DNA from 2 places in the Sediminicurvatus halobius genome. Region 2 is predicted to be linked to the other one. Evidence: predicted binding sites of a transcription regulator. Region 2 holds the regulator's gene; the other holds the start of a gene.
The links. Region 2 encodes sigma-54, which starts transcription at its own class of promoters, with help from an activator protein. Its sites were predicted from a motif close to TGGCANGNTNCNTGCTT; they were not measured.
Positions count from the first base shown of each region.

Region 1 (11,385 bases), 880 kb from region 2:
GATAGAAGTGGCGGCACGGATCCTCGACCGCGATATTGCGCTGGCCCGTGCTGGGCAGGCTGTAGATGTCAAGCTGTCCGCCTTCGATTACACCCGGTACGGGTCCATTCCGGGCGTCATCGAGAAGATTGCGCCACGCGCGACCCAGGACGGCCAGGGCGGCCGTTACTACGAGGCGACGGTTACGCTCGAGCGCGCGTGGGTGGAGATTGACCAGGAGCGCATTCCGATCCGCCCTGGCCTCGGTGCAACCGTGGACGTGCAACTCGGCAGCCGCCGCGTGATCGAATACTTCCTCGCCCCAGTGCTGCGATACCGGGAACAGGCGCTGCGGGAGCAATGACCTCGGAGCGTAGCCCGCTTGGCCCGGAAACGCCCGCAGGGCAACCATGGTGTAAGCAAATGCTTACTCCTCCTGTCGCCGTTCGCGGACAGACAACCCACCAGCCCAGCGGTCAGGCTGTAGGTCGGCTGTAAAGCTATGGTCCGCCGCCGCACGGCGCGGGCTCCGGGGGTGGCTTGCGGGCAATGCCGGTCGCAGGGGACGCTGCTCGCGCGCTCAGGACGAGCGCGGCAGGCCCGCGAGCCACCCCCGGAGCCCGTGGCGCGGCATCCAAGCGGGCACGAGGTTGTGAACCGGTCGGCTTCCCGTCGGTGCCGCCGCGGCCCATGCTGTGCGCACTTCGGCATTAGGGGCATCCGTGAAGGGCAGCGAGGACCAGGGCTTCCTCCCCGATTTCTGCGCCATCCGCAGCGTGTTCGCCGTGGTCATCATGGGCGAGCTGCTGGTGTTCGTGCTCGTGCTGGCGCGTACCGGCGGCTGGAGCTGGGAGGCGCTGTCGCTGCTCTCGCTGTACGTGCAGTGGATCGGACTCGTGAGCGCCGCCGTGCTCTGCCTGCTGCGGCGCCGGCTGCTCGGGCTCGGCGCCCGGCGCGGCGCGCTGGCGAGCTACGCGCTTGTCCTTATCGTCGCCGCGCTGGCGGCGGCCATCGCCCAGTGGCTGCTGCCGCCGGCGGTGCTGCCGGCCGGCGGCGGCTCGGCATTCCTCGCCCGCACCTTCGCCATTACGGCCATCGTCGCCGCCGTGGCGCTGCGCTATCTCTATCTGCAGCACCAGTGGCGGGCGCGCATGCAGGCCGCCGCCGAGGCCCGCATCGACGCCCTGCAGGCGCGCATCCGCCCGCACTTCCTGTTCAACAGCCTGAACACCATCGCCTCGGCCATCGGTGTGGATCCGCGCCTCGCCGAGCGGCTGGTGGAGGATCTGGCGGATCTCTTCCGCGCCAGCCTGACGCGGGACGAGCGTCGGCTGGTGCCGCTGGCCGAGGAGCTCGCCCTGGTCGACGGCTACCTGCGCATGGAGCATCAGCGGCTCGGCGAGCGCCTGGACGTCGCCTGGCGCCTGGATGGCCTGCCCCGCGGGGCCCTCATCCCGCCGCTGACGCTGCAGCCGCTGCTGGAGAACGCTGTGTACTACGGTATCGAGCCGCGCGAGGAGGGCGGCACCATCACGCTCACCGGCGGTGTCAGCGGCGACCAGCTGCTGGTGGAGGTGCGCAATCCGGCCCCGAGCATGCCGCGCCGGCGCAGTGCCGGCTTCGGCATGGCCCAGGCCAACGTTCGCGAGCGTCTGCTGCTGGCCTTCGGCGAACGCGCCCGACTGGAGGTCAGCACCGCGGATGGCGTCTATCATGTGACGGTGCGAGTCCCGTATCGGCGAGGCCCTGTCGATGAAGATACTCATCGTTGACGACGAAGCCCCTGCCCGGCACCGGCTCGCCACCCTGGTGCAGGCGGCGGGCGAGCACGAGGTGGTGGGCGAGGCCACCGGCGGGCGTGAGGCCCTCGAGTGCTGCGAGCGCCAGGAGCCGGATGTCGTGCTGCTCGACATCCGCATGCCGGGAATGGATGGCCTCGAGGCCGCCACCCGCATCAGCCAGCTGAACCGCCCCCCGGCGGTGATCTTCGTGACCGCCTTCGGCGACCACGCCCTGCAGGCCTTCGAGACCGCGGCCATCGACTACCTGCTGAAGCCGGTGCGTCTGGAGCGGCTGAATCGCGCCCTGGACCGGGCACGGCGGCTGAACCGGGCCCAGCTCGAGGCACTGCAGGCCCCGGAGGCGGAGGGCTGCCGCGAGCACATCCTCTGCCGGCGGCGCACCGGTCTCGAGCTCATCCCGGTGGGTGGCATCCGCTACTTCCTGGCCGATCAGAAGTACGTCACCGTTCAGCACGCCGACGGCGAGGACCTCATCGAGGACTCGCTGAAGAAGCTCGAGCAGGAGTTCGGCAACCGCTTCGTGCGCATCCACCGCAAGGCGCTGGTCGCCCGGGACCGCCTGATCGGCCTCGAGCGCGGCGACAACGGCCGCACCTACGCGGTGCTCGACGGCACCGAAGACCGCCTCGAGGTCAGCCGCCGCCATTTGCCGCGGGTGCGCGGGCTGCTCCGGGAGGTGGGGGTCGTCTGAGCGCTGCCGCGCTCAGAGTGACAAGTTGCAAGTTCAAAGTATCAAGTAAGAAGATGCGCCGAGTCGCCTTCCCGCTTGTCCCTTGAAACTTGCCACTTGCCACTCTGGGAGCGAAGCGAGCCAACCGATGCGTGAACGAATACGAATCGCTACCCGCCGCAGCCCCCTCGCCCTCTGGCAGGCGGAGCATGTCGCAGCGCGGTTGCGGCAGGCGCATGACGGGCTCGAGGTGGAGCTGGTCGGGATGACCACCCGCGGGGACCAGATCCTCGACCGGCCGCTGGCGGCTGTCGGTGGCAAGGCGCTGTTCGTCAAGGAGCTGGAGCGTGGGCTGCTGGAGGACGCGGCCGACATCGCCGTGCACTCGATGAAGGACGTCCCTGCCACCGTGCCCCGTGAGTTCCGGCTGCCGGTGATCCTCGACCGCGAGGACCCGTGCGATGCCTTCGTCTCGGTGCACTACGACGACATCACCAGCCTGCCCGAGGGCGCCCGGGTGGGGACCGCTAGCCTGCGCCGCGAATGCCAGCTGCGGGCCCGACGCCCGGACCTCGAGGTCGGCTCGCTCCGCGGCAACGTCCAGACCCGGCTCGGCAAGCTCGAGGCGGGGGAGTTCGACGCCATCGTGCTGGCCGCCTCCGGCCTGCGCCGGCTCGGCATGGGCGAGCGCATTACCCGCGTGATGAGTGCCGAGGAGAGCCTGCCCGCGGTGGGCCAGGGCGCGCTCGGCATCGAGTGCCGGGCGGATGACGAAGACGTCCAGGCCCTGATCGCGGGGCTGGACGACGCCGACAGCCACGATCGCGTCGCCGCGGAGCGCGCGGTCAACGCCCGTCTCGAGGGCAGCTGCCATGTGCCGCTTGCCGCCTACGCCGTGCTGGAAGGGGACCAGCTCTGGCTGCGTGCCCTGGTGGCGAGCCGCGACGGCCGCCAGGTGCTGACCGCAGAGGGGCGCGCGCCGCGGCAGGAAGGGCCGGCGCTCGGCAACCACCTCGCCGAGGAGCTGCTGGGGCGCGGTGCCGGGGCACTGCTGGCGGAGGCGGGTTGAGCAGACCCCTGGCGGGCTGCCATGTCGTCGTGACCCGCCCCGAGGGGCAGCAGGCCGGGCTCTGCCGCGAGCTCGAGACACTGGGCGCGCGGGTCACGCCATTTCCCACGGTGGCCTTCGAGTCGCTGGCCCCGGGCACGGTCCCCGCCGCGGACTGGGCCGTGTTCACCAGCCCCAACGCCGTCCGCTACGGTCTGCCGTGGCTGGCGAGACTGCCCTCGCGGGTGGCGGCGGTCGGCCCGGGCACGGCTGCCGCGCTGGCGGCGGCAGGCTGTCCGGTCACCGTTGCCCCCGCCCGCGGGGGCGGTGCCGACGACCTGCTGGCCGAGCCCGGGTTCGCGCCGGCGCCAGGCGAGACCGTGCTTGTGCTGCGCGGCGAGGGCGGCCGGCGGCGACTGCAGGCGGCGCTCGCCGCGCGCGGCGTCCGCGTGGGCGAGGCGGTGGTCTATCGGCGGGTGCTGCCGCCGGCCCCGGCGGCGCCGGACTGGCAGGATCGGGAACGGGCGTTCACAATCGTGACCAGTGTGACGGGACTCGAGAACCTCCTGCGGCTGACCGACGAGGGGGCCCGCCCGCTGCTGATGGCGAGCCGGGTGGTCGCGGTGAGCGCGCGCGTGGCGGCCGCCGCGCGCGCCGCGGGGTTCTCCGAGCCCGTGCTGGCGGAAGGTGCGGACGACGCGGCCGTGGTGGCCGCCGTGGTCGGCGCCGCCACAGGGAGTGAGCGATGAGCGAGAAGAACGACGGCAGGCCAGGCCAGGACACTCCGCCTTCCGGGGAAAGCTCCGCCGACCAGCGCGCTCCCGAAGGCACCGAGGAGACCGCGGGGCCGCCGGTGCCGCCGCCCGCGCCGGAGCCCGAGGCCGAGGCTTCCGAGCCGCCGCGCGGCATCGTCGCCGCCCTGGCGCTGGTGCTGGTACTGCTGCTCCTGGTGCTCGGGGCCGGCGCCGCCTACTGGTTCCAGCAGCGCCTCCAGGCGCTGGAGGCGGGCCAGCAGGGCGTGGTCACCGAACAGACCCTGACCGAGCGCAGCGAGGCCCTGGAGCAGCGTATCGCGGAGCTCGGCGGCCGCGTCAGCAACCTCAGCGAGCGCCTGGACTCCCGCCTGCAGGGCATCGCCGAGCTGCGCGCCCGGGTGGACAGCGAGGCGGATGCCCGCACCGCCCTGGCGGACCGGGTGGACCAGCTCTTCCGGCGCATGGAGTCCTCGCGCAGCGACTGGCGCCACGCCGAGGCGGCCTATCTCGCCGGCATCGCCGACTACCGCGCGCGGCTGCTGGGCGACGTCGACGGCGCCCTCGAGGCGCTGGAGGCCGCGGATCAGCTCCTGGCCGGCCTCGGCGGGGAGGGGGTGGATGCCCGCCAGGGCGTCGCCGCCGCCATCGATCAGCTCCTGGAGGCCGAAGAGCCCGATCTCGGGCGCATCAGCGACGGGATCAGCGCCGTCAGTCAGCAGCTCTCGGACCTGCCCCTTGCCGCCGACGTCGACCGCTTCGCCCCCACCCCGGACGCGGCGGACGAGGCCGCCGGCGAGGGCGACGCGGCGGCAGCGGATGAAGGCTGGCGGGCGCGGCTGCGGCGGGCCTGGGAGGAGCTGCGTGAGGGGCTTTCAGGCCTGGTCACCGTCAGCCGGGACCGTCAGGTGCAGCCGCTGCCGAGCCCGGAGACCCGCTTCCTGCTGGAGCAGAACCTGAGCCTGCAGCTCGAGTCCGCCCGTCTGGCGGCGCTGCGGGGCAATCCGGAGCCGTACCGGGCGGCGCTGGAGCGGGTGGACCGCTGGGTCGAGGCCTATTTCGACACCGCGGACCCGGCCGTGGGCACCCTGCGCGAGCGCCTCGCGGAGCTTCGCGAGGCCAACGTGACGGCGGACATCCCGGATGTCCGCGATGCCCTGGCACCGGTGCGGAACTGGGAGTAGGGCACGATGCGGAAGCTCTTTCTCGCCCTGCTCCTGCTCCTGGCCAGTGTCGCGGCCGCCCTCTGGTTCCGTGGCCAGGACGGCTTCCTGATCCTGCGCATCGGCGAGCTGGCGATTCAGACCAGCCTGTTCGTCGCCGTGGGTGCGGTGGTCGCGGCCTGGATCGCGCTGACGCTCGCCGTCGGCCTGGTGCGCCGGCTCTGGCGCACGCCGCGCGGGGTGCGCCGTGCCTGGCGTGAGCGGCGTAGCCAGCGCGCCCTCCGCCGCCTCAACAGCGGCCTGCTGCAGCTCGCCGAGGGCCGCTACAAGGAGGCCGAGCGTACCCTGGCGCCAGCGGCGCAGGACTCGGACCTGCCGCTGTTTCACTACCTCCTGGCCGCCATTGCCGCCCAGCGCGAGGGCGACTGGGTCCTGCGCGACCGCTACCTGGCGGAGGCGGACCAGGCCGACAGCCGTGCCCGCCTGGCCGTGGGCCTGCTGCAGGCGCAGCTGCAGGTGGAGGCCGAGCAGTGGGAGCAGGCCCTGGCCACGCTGGCCTGGGCCCGGGAACGCGCCCCCGGCAACCGTCGTGCGCTGGCGCTGTTCGCCCGCTGCCTGCAGGCGGTGCGGGATCACCAGCGCCTCGGCGAGCTGCTGCCGGAGCTGCGCCGCCAGCGCGCCCTGCCCGACGCCGAGCTGAACACCCTGGAGCAGGAGCAGTTCGAGGGCCGCCTGCGGTCCTTCGGCCCGGAAGTGGGGGCGGACGAGATCACTCAGGTCTGGGACGAGCTGCCCCGCGCGCGCCAGCGCGATCCGGCCCTGCGCGCCGCCTATGCGCGGGCGCTGATGCGCGCCGACTGCCACGCCACCGCCGAGCAGCTCCTGCGCGGCTGGCTGCGGGAGAGCTGGGACGAGCGACTGGTGGCGGCCTACGGCGAGCTCGCGGTAGACCCGCCGGAGCGGGCGTTCGAGCAGATCGAGGGCTGGCTGAATCAGCATCCGGAGGACCCGGCGCTGCTCTTCGCCGCCGCCCGTCAGGCCGCCCGCTGCGAGCTCTGGGGCCGGGCGCGCAGCTACCTCGAGGCGGCCGCCTCGCGCACGGGTCATGCGGAGGTCCATCGCATGCTGGCCGAGCTCTACGAGCGCCTCGGCGAGACCGAACGGGCGCGCCGTGCCTACCGCCGGGCCATCGGCCTCGACCCCGGACGCAACAGCCTGCCGCCCATCGAGCTGCCGGCAGACCTCAGTCAGGCCTGACGACAGCACCCCGCGAGGGTGGGCTAGAGATCCATGCGCAGATCCTTGATCTTGCGCGTCAGGGTGTTGCGCCCCCAGCCGAGCAGCCGCGCCGCGTCCTGGCGCCGGCCGCCGGTGCGGCGCAGGGCCGCCTCGATAAGGATGCGCTCGAGACGGGTCTGCGCCTCGCCCAGGGCGCCGGCGCTGAGGTCCGCCGCCTGCTGATCGGCCCAGCGCGAGAGTGCGCTTTCCCAGTCCACCGGGGCCTCGCCGCCCGTGCTCGGCGTGGCGAGCTCCGGAGGCAGATCCTCCATCTGCACCTCACGCCCGCTTGCCATCACCGTAAGCCAGCGGCAGGTGTTCTCCAGCTCGCGCACGTTGCCCTGCCAGGGCAGCTGCTGGAAGTAGCGCTCAACCGCCGGGGTCAGCTTCTTCGGCTCGACGTTGAGCTCACGCGCGGCCCGGCGCAGAAAATGATCCGCCAGCGCCGGCACGTCGGCCGCCCGCTCCCGCAGGGCCGGCACGTGAATGCGGATGACGTTGAGCCGGTGGAACAGGTCCTCGCGGAAGCGGCCGTCCTCCACCAGGCGTTCCAGGTTCTGGTGCGTCGCGGCGATGATGCGCACATCCACCCGCATCGGTGTATGGGCGCCCACGCGGTAGAACTCGCCGTCCGCGAGCACCCGCAGCAGGCGGGTCTGCAGCTCCGCCGGCATGTCCCCGATCTCGTCCAGGAACAGCGTGCCGCCGTCGGCCTGCTCGAAACGCCCGCGCCGGACCTGGTGGGCGCCGGTGAAGGCCCCTTTCTCGTGGCCGAAGAGCTCGGACTCCATCAGGTCCCGCGGGATCGCCGCCATGTTGAGGGCGATGAACGGATGATCCGAGCGCGGGCTGTGCCGGTGCAGGGCCCGGGCCACCAGCTCCTTGCCGGTACCGGACTCGCCGTTGATGAGCACGGTGATGTTGGAGCGCGACAGCCGGCCGATGGCACGAAATACCTCCTGCATCGCCGGCGCCTCGCCGATGATCTCCGGCAGGTTCTCGCGGTCCGCCCGCGGCGGCGCGCTGGCCCGGGCTGCGGCAGCGGCCCGCCGCACCAGGTCCACCGCCTCCTCGACGTCGAAAGGCTTCGGCAGGTACTCGAAAGCACCGCCCTCGTAGGCGGAGACCGCGGCATCCAGGTCCGAGTGGGCGGTGATGACGATCACCGGCAGATCGGGCATCTGCTCGTGCAGCCGCTGCATGAGCGTGAGGCCGTCCAGACGGGGCATACGGATGTCGGTGATGAGCACGTCCGGGCGCTCGCGCTCGAACGCGGTCAACGCCTCGTCGCCGGTCTCGAACGGCACCGCATGCATGCCGTCCCGCTCCAGCGCCTTCTTCAGCACCCAGCGGATGGAGCGGTCGTCGTCGACGATCCAGACGCGTTCAGCCTCCGACATCAGGGTCCTCCATGGGCAGCCAGACGGTGAATACCGTGCAGCCCGGCTCGCTGCTGCACTCGATCAGGCCGCCATGCTGGTTGACCAGGGTCTGGGCGATGGGCAGGCCGATGCCGCTGCCCTCCGGGCGGCCCGTCACCATCGGGTAGAAGATGCGGTCCAGCAGCTCCGGGGCGATGCCCGGGCCGTCGTCGATGACGTCGATCCGCGCCACCAGGCGATGCTGCACCTCGCCGATGGTGAAGCGCCGCTGGGTACGGGTCTGCAGGCGGATGCGCCCGGCGTCACCCACCGCCTGCAGGGCGTTGCGCACCAGGTTGAGCACCGCCTGGATGAGCTGGTCCGGCGCCGCCGGCAGGGGTGGGATGCTGGGGTCGTAGTCGCGCTGAATCTCCACCCCCGCCGGGGCCTCCGCCTCGGCGAGGTGGCGCACCCGCTCCAGCACCTCGTGGATGTTCGTCGGCCGCTTCTCCGGCCGGGCGTCCGGCCCCAGCAGGCCGTTCACCAGCGCCCGCAGGCGGTCGGCCTCGCTGATGATGATCTGCGTGTACTCGCGCTGCTCGGCGTCGCCGAGCTCGCTCTCGAGCAGCTGGGCGGCGCCGCGCAGCCCGCCCAGCGGGTTCTTGATCTCGTGGGCGAGGCCGCGGATGAGCTGGCGGATGGCCTGGTTCTGTGCGATGAGGCGGTTCTCGCGGGAGATGCGCAGATGCCGGTCCAGCTGCTCGAGCTCCAGCAGCAGGCGGTCATCCGCCAGCGGGGTGATGGCGCAGTCCACGGTCACCGTCCTTTCACTGGCCACGGCCAGGCGCACCTCGCGCTCGGTATAGCTCGCCCCGCGGGCCACCGCCTGGGCGATGGCCGGCTCCAGCGCGGCGAATCCCGGCAGCAGCCGCGGCAGCACCGCCCCGGTCGCCTGACGTGCACTCAAATGGAGCAGCGTCTCGGCGGCGGGGTTGAGGAACAGCACCGTGCGCCCTGCATCGAGCAGGACCACCGCCCGCGTCAGGTGCTCGAGGATGTCGCCGTTGGGGGCTCGGGTTCTGGCGTTCATGTCTGCACCGGAAAGCAGCAAGAAGCGCGCCAGTGGGCACGGCGTTGGCGCGATGGTGCCAGCCCGCATCGCTCAGCGATTCGCGGCCGCGGGCGCGGATCCGGGGGCGAGAGCCGGCGTTGCCCTCGGCCCATCACCGCCCATGCCGTCGTCAGACCGGCGATGGGCCGCCGTCGGGATGGCGCCAGTATAGGGCGCGCGCCCGACCTAATGCACCAGAATAGTGCAGACCCTCTGGCTGGTCTCAGTTGCCCTGCCGGCTTGGCAGATTCACGGAGGGCCGGTGCAGGTAGAAGGTCACCGTTTCGGTGCGTGCGCGCACACGACCGCTGGCATCCGTGACCTCGGCCGCGAGGGTGTGGGGCCCGCGGTCCAGCGGGCCGAGGGTGGCCTGCAGGCTTCGTGACGGCGAGACGTCCGCCGGTGAGCCGTCGAGGAGCAGGCGAATACGGTGCCCCTGACGCAGGGCCGGCTCCAGCGACAGCGAGACCGGCACCTCGCCTGGCGCGCTCTGGATGGTCTGCTCCTCGGTGGGGCTGGCGATGGCGAAGCGCTCGTAGCCCGCGGCCTCGTCGCGGTCATCGTCTTCCTGCCCGCCGTTGGCGGCGCTGGCGCGGGAAGACTGAGGCCGGGGGAGGCGGACGGTGGCGGGCTCCTGCACCTCGATGCGCTCGGCCCCGTCGCGGGGCTCGTCGCTGAAATGCACCACGCCGTCCTCGTCCACCCAGCGGTAGACGTCCGCCAGCGCGGGCGCTGGACTCAGGGCCAGGGCGATCCCCATCAGGCAGACACGCATCGCGTTCACGGCGGGCTCCTCCGGACGGCTTGCGCCACTGTAGCGCCCGCCGCGGGAGCCGCCAATGCCGCTGGCGGAGGGGTTCGATCCGGCCGTCGGCGGGAGGCCGCCGCCAGGCCATGGCTGTAGGTCGTGCGCGGTGGTGTCCACCCCGGGCCGGAAACAGCAAGCCCCCGCAGGGCGGGGGCTTTAGTGCAGAGAGCTGAGGTCGCTCAGACGCTGTAGTAGAGGTCGAATTCCACCGGGTGAGTGGTCATGCGCAGGCGCTGGACCTCCTCGCGCTTGAGCTCCAGGTAGCCATCGATGGCGTCGTCGCTGAAGACGCCGCCGGCCTTGAGGAACTCGCGGTCCTGGTCCAGGGCATCCAGCGCCTCCTCCAGCGAGAAGGCCACCTTCGGGATCTCGGCCTCCTCCTCGGGGGGCAGGTCGTAGAGGTCCTTGTCCATGGCCTCGCCCGGATGGATCTTGTTCTGGATCCCGTCCAGGCCCGCCATCAGCATGGCCGCGAAGCAGAGATAGGGGTTCGCGGTGCTGTCCGGGAAGCGGATCTCGATGCGCCGCGCCTTCGGGTTCGAGATCCAGGGAATGCGCACGGAAGCCGAGCGGTTGCGGGCCGAGTAGGCCAGCAGCACCGGCGCCTCGAAGCCCGGCACCAGGCGCTTGTAGCTGTTGGTGGAGGCATTGGCGAAGGCGTTGATGGCACGGGCGTGCTTGATGATGCCGCCGATGTAGAACAGCGCCGTCTCCGAGAGGCCGCCGTACTGGTCACCGGCGAAGAGCATGTCGCCCGTCTTGCCGATGGACTGATGCACGTGCATGCCGCTGCCGTTGTCCCCGACCAGGGGCTTCGGCATGAAGGTGGCGGTCTTGCCGAAGGCGGCAGCGACGTTGTGCACCACGTACTTGAGCGTCTGCACCTCGTCGCACTTCTTCACCAGGGTGTTGAAGGCGACGCCGATCTCGCACTGGCCGGCGGTGGCGACCTCGTGATGGTGCACCTCGGTCGTCAGGCCCATCTCGGTGAGGGCCTCACACATGGCCGAGCGCATGTCGTGGAGGCTGTCCACCGGCGGCACCGGGAAGTAGCCGCCCTTCACACCCGGACGATGACCCATGTTGCCGTCGGGATAGACGCGCTCGGAGTTCCAGTCCGCCTCCTCGGCATCCACCTTGTAGAAGCTGCCGCTCATGTCGGCGCCCCAGCGGACGTCGTCGAACACGAAGAACTCGTTCTCCGGACCGAAATAGGCCACGTCGCCGATGCCGGTGGACTGCAGGTAGGCCTCGGCGCGGCGCGCGATGGAGCGCGGGTCGCGCTCGTAGCCCTGCATGGTGTTCGGCTCGATGATGTCGCAGACCAGGTTCACGGTCGCATCATCGAAGAAGGGATCGAGCACGGCGCTGTCCGGGTCGGGCAGGAGGATCATGTCCGACTCGTTGATGCCC
Region 1 is NZ_CP086615.1:12,416-23,800, reverse strand. It holds gene LMH63_RS00100 (HlyD family type I secretion periplasmic adaptor subunit) at 1-343, shown strand, start outside; gene LMH63_RS00095 (sensor histidine kinase) at 702-1,751, shown strand; gene LMH63_RS00090 (LytR/AlgR family response regulator transcription factor) at 1,732-2,472, shown strand; gene hemC (hydroxymethylbilane synthase) at 2,600-3,520, shown strand; gene LMH63_RS00080 (uroporphyrinogen-III synthase) at 3,517-4,248, shown strand; gene LMH63_RS00075 (uroporphyrinogen-III C-methyltransferase) at 4,245-5,435, shown strand; gene LMH63_RS00070 (heme biosynthesis protein HemY) at 5,442-6,671, shown strand; gene ntrC (nitrogen regulation protein NR(I)) at 6,695-8,092, opposite strand; gene glnL (nitrogen regulation protein NR(II)) at 8,079-9,143, opposite strand; gene LMH63_RS00055 (DUF4124 domain-containing protein) at 9,388-9,939, opposite strand; gene glnA (glutamate--ammonia ligase) at 10,152-11,385, opposite strand, start outside.
Region 1: the regulator sigma-54 is predicted to act here: its motif matches at 9,159-9,175, upstream of glnL (nitrogen regulation protein NR(II)).

Region 2 (11,385 bases):
TGGTGGGCGGCATGCCCTACCCGCCGCAGCAGCGGCTGCTGCGCCAGCCCCTGGATCTGCTGGTGGCGACCCCCGGGCGCCTGATGGATCACATGGAGCGCGGCCGCGTCGACTTCTCCCGGCTCGAGCTGCTCGTGCTGGACGAGGCCGACCGCATGCTCGACATGGGGTTCGTCGACGCCGTCGAGCGCATCGCCGCGGCGACGCCGCAGGACCGCCAGACGCTGCTGTTCTCCGCGACCTTCGAGGGCGCGGTGAAGCGGGTCGCCGACCGCCTGCTGCGGGAGCCGGTCCGCCTCGAGATGACGGCGGTCACGGCCCGCCACGAGGACATCACCCAGCGCGTGCATCAGGCCGACCACCTCGACCATAAGCATGCCCTGCTGGACCGCCTGCTGCGGGAGGGCAGCGAGGGCCAGGCGCTGGTGTTCACGTCCACCAAGCGCGGCGCCGACGCCCTGGCCTCGCGGCTGCGCGACGAAGGGCATCGCAGCAACGCGCTGCACGGCGACATGAGCCAGCACGAGCGCCGGCGTGCCGTCGAGCAGCTGCGCGGCGGCCGGGTGCGGGTGATGGTGGCGACCGACGTCGCCGCGCGCGGGCTGGATATCCGCACCCTGGGTCTGGTGATCAACTTCGATCTGCCGAACTCGCCGGAGGACTACGTCCACCGCATCGGGCGCACGGGGCGGGGCGGCGATCAGGGCACGGCGATCTCGCTCATTGGCCGGCAGGACTGGCCGCGCCTGGCGCGCATCGAGCGCCTTACCGGGCAGCGCCTCGAGCGGGCCGTGCTGAGCGGCCTCGAGCCCCGCTATCCGGAGCCGCGGGGCGGCAGTGAGCGCCCGGGGCGTGGCCGCGGCGGCCCCCGCCGGGGGAGCGGCCCGGCCCGGGGTGCGCCCCGTCGTCGCCCCGCCAGCGCCTGAGATTCATGGCGTCGGGCCGGCGCTGTGCCGGCTCGACCAGCCCTGGAGATCCGCGCCCGCAGCCGTGATTCGCTGGGATATCCGGGCCAGACCCTGCATTGGGAGGCGAGAGCCCTATGGCCAAAACGAATTTCCGTTTCGAGAAGCGCCAGCGCGAGCTGGACAAGCAGCGCAAGAAGGACGAGAAGGCCCAGCGCCGCCTCGCCCGCAAGGGCACCGTGGAGGAGGGCGACGAGCAGGCCGCCGGGGATGCCCCCGGGGAATCGGCCCCGACGGCGCCAGCCGTTGAGCCGTCCGGCCACTGAGCCGTCCCGGCAGGGCGCCGTCCGGCGGCATCGGTCCTGGGGCTCCGCAGCGCACCGGCAGGCGCGTTAGACTGCCTACGGAGCCGCTTGCGGAGGGTTCATTATGCCCCGTCGTCGTCAGCCGGACAGTGCGCGTCTGGATGCGCTGGTCGCCCAGACCCAGCGGGCCCGGACCGAGCGCGCCCAGGGCTATCGGGAGCAGGCCCTGCAACGGCTGCCCTGGGTGTGCGGCCGCTGCGGTCGCAGCTTCACCCGTGCCAACGTGCACGAGCTCACGGTGCACCACCGCGATCACAACCACGACCACAATCCCCCGGACGGCAGCAACTGGGAGCTGCTCTGCCTCTACTGCCACGACGACGAGCACCGCCGTGCGGTGGAGGCCCGCGGCACGGATGCCGACGGCACGGGCTCTGCCACCGGAACCCACAAGGGCCTGGCCGGGCTGGCGGAGCTCCTCGGGCGCAAGCCCTGAGTGGCGGCCTCCCGCGGGCGACAGCCCCGGCACCACCCGCATTGCGGCGACAGGCTCGCCGCGCGACCAGCGATAGCGAATGAAGACACCGAAACGCCTCCAGCCCCTGATCGAGGACGGCCTCGTCGACGAGGTCGTGCGGCCGTTGAAGAGCGGCAAAGAGGCGGCCGTCTACGTGGTCCGCGCCGGCGGCGAGGTGTGCTGCGCCAAGGTCTACAAGGCGGCCCAGGAGCGCGGCTTCCGCCAGCGCGCCGAGTACGGCGAGGGGCGCCGGGTGCGCAACACCCGGCGCGCCCGGGCCATGGCGCGGGGCACGCGCTATGGCCGCGAGGCCGAGGAAGCGGAGTGGCAGAGCGCCGAGGTGGGGGCGCTGTACCGCCTGGCCGACGCCGGCGTGCGGGTGCCGCGGCCCCACCTCTTCGTCGACGGCGTGCTGCTCATGGAGCTGGTGACAGATGCCGATGGCGCCGCGGCGCCGCGCCTCGACACCATCCTGCCGAGCGCCGATCAGGCCCTGGCGTGGCACCGGACGCTGATGCACGAGGTGGTGCGCATGCTCTGCGCCGGGCTCATCCACGGTGACCTTTCCGAGTACAACGTGCTGGTGGATGCCGCCGGACCGGTGATCATCGACCTGCCCCAGGCGGTGGACGCCGCGGGCAACAACAACGCCTGCCGGCTGCTGGTGCGGGACGTCGACCATCTCACGGACTATTTCGCCCAGTTCACGCCGGATCTGGCGGATACCGACTATGCAGGGGAGATCTGGTCGCTCTACGAGGCCGGCCGGCTGACCCCGCACACCGAGCTCACCGGCCGTTTTGAGGCCGAGGTGCATACCCCCGACGTCGCCGCGGTGCTGCGCGCGATCGAGGCAGCGCGGGCCGAGGCCCTGCTCGGCGATCGCGCCTTTGACGAGGACGACGAGGACGAGGAGACCGGCTGATACCGGGGCGATCCCTCAGAGCAGGAAGAGCGTCGCGAGCCCGAGGAAGGCCAGGAACCCCACGACGTCGGTCACCGTGGTGAGCACCACGCCTCCGGCCAGCGCCGGGTCGATGCCCAGGCGTTTCATGCTGAGCGGGACGACCACGCCGGAGAGCGCGGCACAGGCCAGGTTGATCACCATGGCGGTGGCGATGATGACGCCGATGGCGGGGCGCCCGAACCAGAGCGAGGCCACGCCTCCCACCACCAGTGCCCAGAGCACACCGTTCAGCGCGCCGACGCGCAGTTCCTTGAGCAGCAGTGCGCGCGCGTTGCGCGTGGCCACCTGGCCGAGGGCGATGGCGCGGATCACCAGGGTGAGGGTCTGGGTGCCGGCAATGCCGCCCATGCTGGCGACGATGGGCATGAGCACGGCGAGTGCCACCACCTGCTGGATCGTGGCCTCGAACAGCCCGATGACGTAGGCGGCGAGAAAGGCGGTGAGCAGGTTGATGCCGAGCCACAGGGCCCGCCGGCGTGCGCTCGACCACACCGGCGCGAACAGATCCTCCTCCTCGGCGAGACCGGCCATGTTCATGATCGACCGCTCGGCCTCGTCGCGGATCACGTCCACCACGTCATCGATGGTGATACGGCCCACCAGCCGCCCCTCCCCGTCCAGCACCGGGGCGGAGATCAGGTCGCGGTCCTCGAAGGTCTTGGCGACGTCCACCGCCGGCGTGTCGGCGGCAATGGGCTCGAAGTCCCGGTCCAGGATCTCGGCGACGGTGCGGTCGGGCTCGCGGGTGAGGAGGTCGCTCACCCGCAGCACGCCGAGGAAGCGGTCGAAGCGGCTGACCACGAACAGCTTGTCGGTGAACTCGGGCATCTCCCCGCGCATGCGCAGGTAGCGCAGCACCACGTCGAGGCTGACGTCCGGGCGCACCGTCACCGTGTCGGTGTTCATCAGGCCGCCGGCACTGTCCTCCGGGTAGGACAGGACGGACTCGAGGCGCTGCCGGTTCTGCTTGTCCATGGACCGCAGGACTTCCCCGGTCAGGGTCGCCGGCAGGTCCTGGAGGAAGTCGGCGAGGTCGTCCATGTCCATGCCGGAGGTGGCGGCGAGCAGCTCCTCGTCGTCCATCTCCTCGATCAGGCCGCTGCGCACCTCGTCGTTGACGTGCAGCAGCACCTCGCCGTCGTTCTCCTCGTCCACCAGCTCCCAGAGCAGCTTGCGCTCGGCAGCGGGGAAGGACTCGAGCAGATGGGCGATCTCGGCCGGATGCAGCGCGTTCAGCATGCGCCGCGCCTGCTGCACCGTGCCGCTCTCCAGCAGCTCGGAGACGGCCTCGACCAGGTTGGCCGGCTTCTCCTCGACGGCTTCCTCGGCCATGGGGTGCTACTCCTTCTGCGCCCCGGGCGGTTGCGCTGCCAGGGGATGAACGGTGCCCCATTGTCCGGGCACACGGCCGCCTTGGCGAGTGCGGCGCGGGCATCCAGCTCGGCAGGATTAAAGGCAGAACCGCAAAGGCGCAAAGGACGCGAAGGCGGGAATGGCGGATGGTCTGCCAGCGGGCGGCGAGGTCAGCCGCTGCCAAGCGCCCCCCGGAACGACCCTCTTGGCGTCTTCCTTTGCGCCCTTGGCGGCTTTGCGGTCATCTCCGGGCGCAAGGCATTCAACACAACGACACAATGATCACAACGATGCACAACGAACAGATTGCTCTGCGTTGTGAACCGTTGTGCCCGTTGTGTCGTTGTGTTTAATCCGGCGGTCGCAACGAAAGCGGTCAGACGTCCTCACCGAAGCGATCGGCGACGAGCGCCTCGAGGGCGTCCAGGGCCTCGGGTGCGTCCTCGCCCTCGGCCTCCACCAGCAGCTCGGTACCGCGGCCGGCGGCGAGCATCATCAGGCCCATGATGCTCTTGCCGTTGACCCGCCGGCCGTCCAGCTCCACATGCACGCTGGCCTGGTACTCGGCGGCCACGGCCACGAAGCGCGCCGCGGCGCGGGCATGCAGACCGAGGCGGTTGACGATGGTGAGCCGCCGTCGCACGGGCGCGGATTCAGCCCCCATGGTCCTGCCTGAGCAGCGGCGAAGGCTCCACCAGCAGGATGCCGTCGCGCCCGCCGGAGAGGGCCTTGGCGCGCAGCTCCTCCAGCGGCAGCTGCGGGTAGTTCAGCACGCGCAGGAGCATGGGCAGGTTGACCCCGGAGATCACCGGCGCGCCGGCCTGCTGGCCGAGGCGCACGGCGACGTTGCTCGGTGTCGAGCCGAAGGCGTCGGTGAGGATCAGGGCGCCGTCGCCGTCGTCGAGCTGGCCGAGGAGGGTAAGGCCGCGCTGCAGCGCCGCCGACGGGTCGCTGTCCTGGGGCACCCCCAGCGTGCCCGTGGCGAGCGGGTGGCCGCCGAGGATGGTGCGCGCCGTGCGCAGCAGCTCCTCGCCGAGCCGGTTGTGGGTGACGAGCAGCACGCCGACGCTCATGACAGCTCCCGATGGCGGACGGTGACGGCGACGCCTTCCTCGCGGAACCGGCGCGCCAGATGCTCGGCGAGGTACACCGAGCGGTGCTGGCCGCCGGTACAGCCGATGGCGATGGTGAGATAGCTGCGGTTCTCCCGGCGGAAGGCCGGCAGCCAGTGGGAGAGGAAGGCGCCGACGTGCTCGAGGTAGTCGCCCACCAGCTCGCTCGCGCCGAGATACTCGGCGACCGCCGGGTCGCGCCCGGTGAGAGGGCGCAGGTCCGGCTGCCAGTGGGGGTTCGGCAGGCAGCGGGCGTCGAACACGAAATCCGCGTCCGGCGGCGTCCCATGCTTGTAGCCGAAGGACTCCAGCAGCAGCGACAGGCTGTGCGGCGCCCGCGCCAGCCGGTCGCGGACGATGTCCCGGAGCTGATGCACCGTGGTATGGGTGGTGTCGAGCGTGAGATCGGCGCGCTCCAGCAGCGGCATGAGCAGCTCCCGCTCGCCGGTGATCGCCTCCCCCAGGGGGACCTCCGGGCCGCTCAGCGGATGCCGCCGGCGGGTCTCGCTGAAGCGCTTCAGCAGGGTGTCGTGAGCGGCATCCAGGAAGACGATCTCGCAGGCGATGCCATGATCCTCCAGGGTCGCGAGGATCTCGGGAAAGCGGGCCAGGTCCTCCGGGCGGTTGCGCGCGTCGATACCCACGGCGTAGCGCCCGGACTGCCCGTCGGCGGTGATGTGTGCGCCGAAGGCCTCGAGCAGCGCCACCGGAAGGTTGTCGATGCAGTAGAACCCCGCATCCTCCAGCGTGGCGAGGGCGACGCTCTTGCCGGACCCCGAGAGCCCGCTGATGATGACCAGTCTCCGCTCCTGCATGGATCAGCCCGTCACCCTGTCGCTGGCGGCGACCAGCGGATGCGGTGCCTGCACGCACCGCCGCCTGATCGCTGTGAACTGTTCGGCAGCGAAGGCCTCGGCGGTGTTCCCGCGCCGGTTGCGGGCCTGCAGCTCATGCACGGCCGCGGTCACCAGGCTCGCGAGGGGGCGACCCGGTGCCAGTCGCAGGCGCGGCAGGCTACGCCCGAGCAGCCCCGTGCGGGCCCAGTCCCCCTCCAGCCCGCCGGCGGCGGCCGCGGCGGTGAGGTCGATCACGAGCCCGATGTCGCTGTGGGGAAGTCGGGCGGCCGGGCCGAACTGGGCCTCGGCGTCCAGCAGTCCGAGGCCCCGCACGCAGAGCCGGCCCCGGAGCAGGGGCGGGCAGCAGCCTTTCAGCCGGCCCTGTGGCCGGGGCTGCAGGGTCACGGCGTCGTCGGCGACCAGCCGCTGGCCGCCCTGCAGCAGGGCAAGCGCGGTCTCGCTTTTGCCGCTGCCGGCCTCCCCCCGGATCAGCACGCCGGTGCCGTCGATCTGCACCAGGGTGCCGGGCAGGGTGACGATGGCATGCCGCGCGAGCCAGCGATCCAGCCGGCGGGAGAGATCCTGATCGCCGAGCGGGGAGTGGATGATCGGCGCGGCGCCGCCGGCGAGTGGCGGCAGGCGGAGGTGGTCCGGTGCCTCCGGCAGGCGCCGGACGGGGCAGTCGCCACCGTCGCCGAACCACCGGCCCACGGCCACGGGCAGCCCGGCGGTGGCGTCGCCGGCCGCGTGCCTGCCCGCCAGCGCCCTGGCGAGCGCCGGAATGCCGAGGTGCACGATCATGAGCCGCTGCGGCTGTCCTGCCAGGCAAGCACCGTCTCGTAGAGCTCGGTCTCCGAGCCGCAGGTGCGCAACCGCTCGCAGAGATCCGGGTCGCTGAACATCTCGGCAAGGCGGGCAAGGATGCGCAGGTGTTCGTCGGTGGAGTGCTCGGGCACCAGCAGGGCGAACAGCAGATCCACCGGCTGGCGGTCGATGGCGTCGAAGTCCACCGGCTTGTCCAGCCGCAGCAGGGCGGCGGTGGCCTGATCGATGCCCGGGGCGCGGGCATGGGGCAGCGCCACGCCCTTGCCGAGCCCCGTGCTGCCGAGGCGCTCGCGGCTGATCAGGCTCTCGAAGACCGCGCGCGTCGACGGATCGGCGTCGTCGCCCGTGAGCAGCTCGCTCAGCAGCTCCAGGCAGCGCTTCTTGCTGGTGGCAGTGGCCCCGCAGCGGGTGCGCTCGGGTGCCAGCAGGTTGGCGATGTTCATGTCGACCCCGTGTCGCGGATGATGGCGGGGCGGCCGCCGGGCGCTTGGGTGCCCGGCGGCCGCCCCGCGCTCACGGCTCCAGTGTCTGGCCCACCGCGCCCTCGCTGCGATGGTGGTCGGTGCGCTTCTCCTTGTGCTTGACCACCTGGCGATCGAGCTTGTCGACCAGGGCGTCGATGGCGGCGTACATGTCCTCCTGGAGGGCGTCGGCGAACAGCTTGGCACCGCTAAGCGCCAGTGTGGCCTCGGCCTTCTTGGCCACCTTCTCCACGGTGAGGATCACGTGCACGTCCACCACGTTGTCGAAGTGCCGCTCGAGGCGCTGGAACTTCTCGTGGACATAGTCGCGCAGCGCATCGGTGATCTCCACGTGGTGGCCGGTGACGTCGATCTGCATAAGGCCCTCCTTCCTGGCGCTCAGGCCAGCCGCTTGCGTTCGGTGGACGAGGCGATGGCCATGGCCTCTCGGTACTTGGCCACCGTCCTGCGTGCCACGTTGATGCCCTCTTCGCGCAGGATCTCGGCGAGCCGCGAGTCGCTCAGCGGGCTCGCCGGATCCTCGTCGGCGACCAGGCGCCGGATGCGCGCGCGAATCGCCGTGGCGGAGCATTCGCCGCCGTCCACGGTCTGCACGTGACTGGAGAAGAAGTACTTGAACTCGAAGGTCCCGCGCGGGGTGTGCATGTACTTCTGGTTGGTGATGCGCGAGACCGTGGACTCGTGCATCTCGATGGTTTCGGCCACCTCGCGCAGCACCAGCGGCTGCATCGCCTCCTCGCCCTGCTCGAGGAAGCCCCGCTGGCGCTCGACGATGCACTCCGCCACCTTGAGCAGGGTGTCGTTGCGCGATCGCAGGCTCTTGATCAGCCATCGCGCCTCCTGCAGGTGCTGGCGCATGAGGCTGTTGTCGCGGCTGTTGTCGGCCCGGCGCACCAGGCTGGCGTAGTAGCTGTTCACCCGCAGCCGCGGGCAGGCGTCCGGGTTCACCTCCACCTGCCAGTCGCCGTTGACGCGGCGCACGAACACGTCCGGCACCACGTACTCGGTGCGCTCGGTGCTGAAGCGCGCGCCGGGGCGGGGGTCCAGGGTCTGCACCAGCGCCAGGGCCGCCTGCAGGGTCTCGAGGTCGAGCCGCATGCGGCGCTTGAGCTGGGCGAACTGGCGGCTGACCAGCAGCTCCAGGTGCTGGTCCACGAGCTCGCGGGCCGCCGCCAGATGGGGCGTGGCCGGGTCCAGCTGGTCCAGCTGCACCAGCAGCGCCTCGCGCACGTCCCGGGCCGCCACACCCACCGGGTCCAGCCGCTGCACCCGGGCCAGCACCGCCTGCAGGTCGTCCGGCTCCACCTCCAGCTCCGGCGGCAGGCCGGCGCCGATCTCCTCCAGCGGCTCGCCGAGGTAGCCGTCGTCGCGCACGGCGTCGACGATGGCCTCGGCGATGGCCATGTCCCGGGGCGAGATCGGAGCCATCTGCAGCTGCCAGATGAGGTAGTCGCGCAGGGATTCCTCGCCGCCGGACTGGTTCTCGAAGAGGTCGCGCTCGTCGTCGGAACCGGAGTGGCTGTAGGTGGTGCTGCCGTCGTAGACGTCCTCCCAGCTGGAGTCCACCGGGAGGTCCTCGGTGAGGCGCGCGGCATCCGGCTCCTCGCCGCCGAGATCCTGTTCCGTGCGGTCCGGTGCGGCCTCCGACGCCTCGGCCCCGTCCTCGTCGCGCTCCGCGGCCGCCTCGAGCTCCGCTTCCTCCGCGGCCTCGAGCATCAGGTTGGACTCCAGCGCCTGCTGGATCTCCATGCGCAGTTCGAGGGTCGGCAGCTGCAGCAGCCGGATGGCCTGCTGCAGCTGCGGGGTCATGGTGAGCTGTTGCCCGAGTCGGAGCTGTAGCGACTGCTTCATCGTCGTCAGTGGCCACCCGGGGAAGTGGAGTGCGTCGGGCGCCCCCCCGGCACCCTTTTGCTGTGCTTCATCGTAGTGCAATTCCCCCTGTCCGGAAACGGCAGGGTAACGCCGTCGGCATGAAACCTGCTAACGCCGGTCGGGCGCTCACAGCCGGAAATCCTCGCCGAGGTAGACGTCTCGCACCTGGCGGTCGGTCAGGATCGTGTCGGCATCGCCTTCAACGATGACCCGGCCGTCGGCGAGGATGCAGGCGCGATCCACCAGCCCCAGCGTCTCGCGCACGTTGTGGTCGGTGATGAGCACGCCGATGCCGCGGGCGGCGAGGTGGCGCACGATGGCCTTGATGTCCCCCACCGAGATCGGGTCGACGCCGGCAAAGGGCTCGTCGAGCAGGATGAACCGCGGCTCCGCGGCCAGGGCACGGGCGATCTCCACCCGCCGGCGCTCGCCCCCGGAGAGGCTGATGCCCTGCTGGTCGCGCAGATGGGCGACGTGGAATTCCTCCAGCAGCGCCTCCATGCGCTGGTGCCGCGCGCGGGCATCGAGCCCCGGGCGCGTCTCCAGGATGGCGAGCAGGTTGTCCGCCACCGAGAGCTTGCGGAAGACCGAGGCCTCCTGGGGCAGATAGCCGATGCCGAGGCGGGCGCGCTGGTGCATCGGGGCGGTGGTGAGGTCGCGGTCGTCCAGGCGGATGCTGCCGGCGTCCAGCGGGATCAGGCCCACGATCATGTAGAAGCTGGTGGTCTTGCCGGCGCCGTTGGGGCCGAGCAGGCCGACGATCTCGCCGCTCTCGAGATCGAGGCTGACGTCATCTACCACGCGCCGGCCGCGGAAGCGCTTGCTGAGGCCGCGGGCCTCCAGGCGGCTCGGCGCGGTGGCGCTCACCCGCCCTCCTCGCGCTCGGGGAAGACCGTCACCTCGATGCGGTCGTCGCCATCGGCGCCGCGCTCCGCCTCCACCCGCTCGTCGGCGACGAAGTAGGTGATGGTCTCGCCGCGCACCTGGTTCTCGCCCTGCCAGAGGCGCCCGCCCTGCAGCAGAAGCACGCGCTCGGGGCCGCTGGCGTAGTACTCCATGCGCGGCGCCTCGGCCTCCACCAGCTGGCCGTCGCCCTCGGGCTGCTGGCGGTAGGTGGCCGGCTCGCCCTCGACCTCGACGCGCTCGAGCTCGCGCTGCTCGTTGGTGTAGACCCACATGACCTCGCCGGTGATGCGGGCCGGGCCGCGGGTGAGCACGACATCGCCGCGGTAGACGCTCGTGCCGCTGCGGTTGTCCACCTCGGCGCGGTCGGCGCTTAGGCGCACCGGACCCTGCTCCTGGGCCGTGGCCGGCGTCGCGGGGAGCAGCAGCAGGGCGAGTGCCAGCGTGCCCAGCCCGCCTAGCTCACGGAGCCGGGTCATGGCGTCCTTCCACCTGCGAGAGCAGCTGCATGCGTTCCTCCTCCAGCCAGGCGCGGGCGCCGACCCCCTGCACGCGGTAGTTGGGCCCGGTGATGGTGACGGGGCGGTCGGTCTCCGCGTAGCGCCGCGCCGGCTCCAGGTCGAGATGCTCGGTGCGCAGGACGCTGCCGCCGTCGGCGCCTGGCCGGCGCAGCCGCACGTCACCGGTCAGGCTTGCCCGGGTGCCGTCCTGCCAGCTCTGCCCCTGCTCGGCGCGGCCGTGCCAGGCAACGCCCTCGTCACCATAGACCTGCCAGCGTGGCTCGGTGAACCGCCAGCGGTCCGCCTCATCGAAATAGGCGCCCTGCGGCGCACGGATCCGGTAGTCCGGGGCGCCCGCCGCGTTGGTGACCAGCAGCTCGAAGTCCCGTGCGTAGTAGGCGGCGCGTGGCTCCTCCACCGCCGCCTCGTCGGGCAGGGTGGCGGGCTCCCGCTCGGCGAGGCCCCACCAGGCGAGGGCGGCCAGCAGCCCGGTGGCGACCGTGGGGAACAGCCAGCGGCGTTCAGCCATGGGCGTCCAGGCTCGGCTGCAGGCGACCCTGGGCCGCGAGAATCAGCTCGCAGACCTCGCGGACGGCGCCCCTGCCACCGGCGCGGGCGGTCTGCCAGTGGCAGGCGCGGGCGAGGCGCGGATGGGCGTCCGCCACCGCCACCGCCAGACCGGCGAGGCGCGCGGCGGCGAGGTCGACCAGGTCATCCCCGACCCAGGCGCAGGCCGTCATCTCCAGACCGCGGTCGGCGGCGATCCCGGCCAGGGTGGCGGCCTTGTCGCGCACCCCCTGGCACACCG
Region 2 is NZ_CP086615.1:894,765-906,149, forward strand. It holds gene LMH63_RS04065 (DEAD/DEAH box helicase) at 1-926, shown strand, start outside; gene LMH63_RS04070 (hypothetical protein) at 1,043-1,231, shown strand; gene LMH63_RS04075 (YajD family HNH nuclease) at 1,335-1,706, shown strand; gene LMH63_RS04080 (PA4780 family RIO1-like protein kinase) at 1,786-2,652, shown strand; gene mgtE (magnesium transporter) at 2,668-4,026, opposite strand; gene LMH63_RS04090 (HPr family phosphocarrier protein) at 4,424-4,711, opposite strand; gene LMH63_RS04095 (PTS sugar transporter subunit IIA) at 4,701-5,120, opposite strand; gene rapZ (RNase adapter RapZ) at 5,117-5,974, opposite strand; gene LMH63_RS04105 (hypothetical protein) at 5,978-6,796, opposite strand; gene ptsN (PTS IIA-like nitrogen regulatory protein PtsN) at 6,793-7,263, opposite strand; gene hpf (ribosome hibernation-promoting factor, HPF/YfiA family) at 7,334-7,660, opposite strand; gene LMH63_RS04120 (RNA polymerase factor sigma-54) at 7,681-9,153, opposite strand; gene lptB (LPS export ABC transporter ATP-binding protein) at 9,301-10,041, opposite strand; gene lptA (lipopolysaccharide transport periplasmic protein LptA) at 10,038-10,556, opposite strand; gene lptC (LPS export ABC transporter periplasmic protein LptC) at 10,540-11,106, opposite strand; gene LMH63_RS04140 (KdsC family phosphatase) at 11,099-11,385, opposite strand, start outside.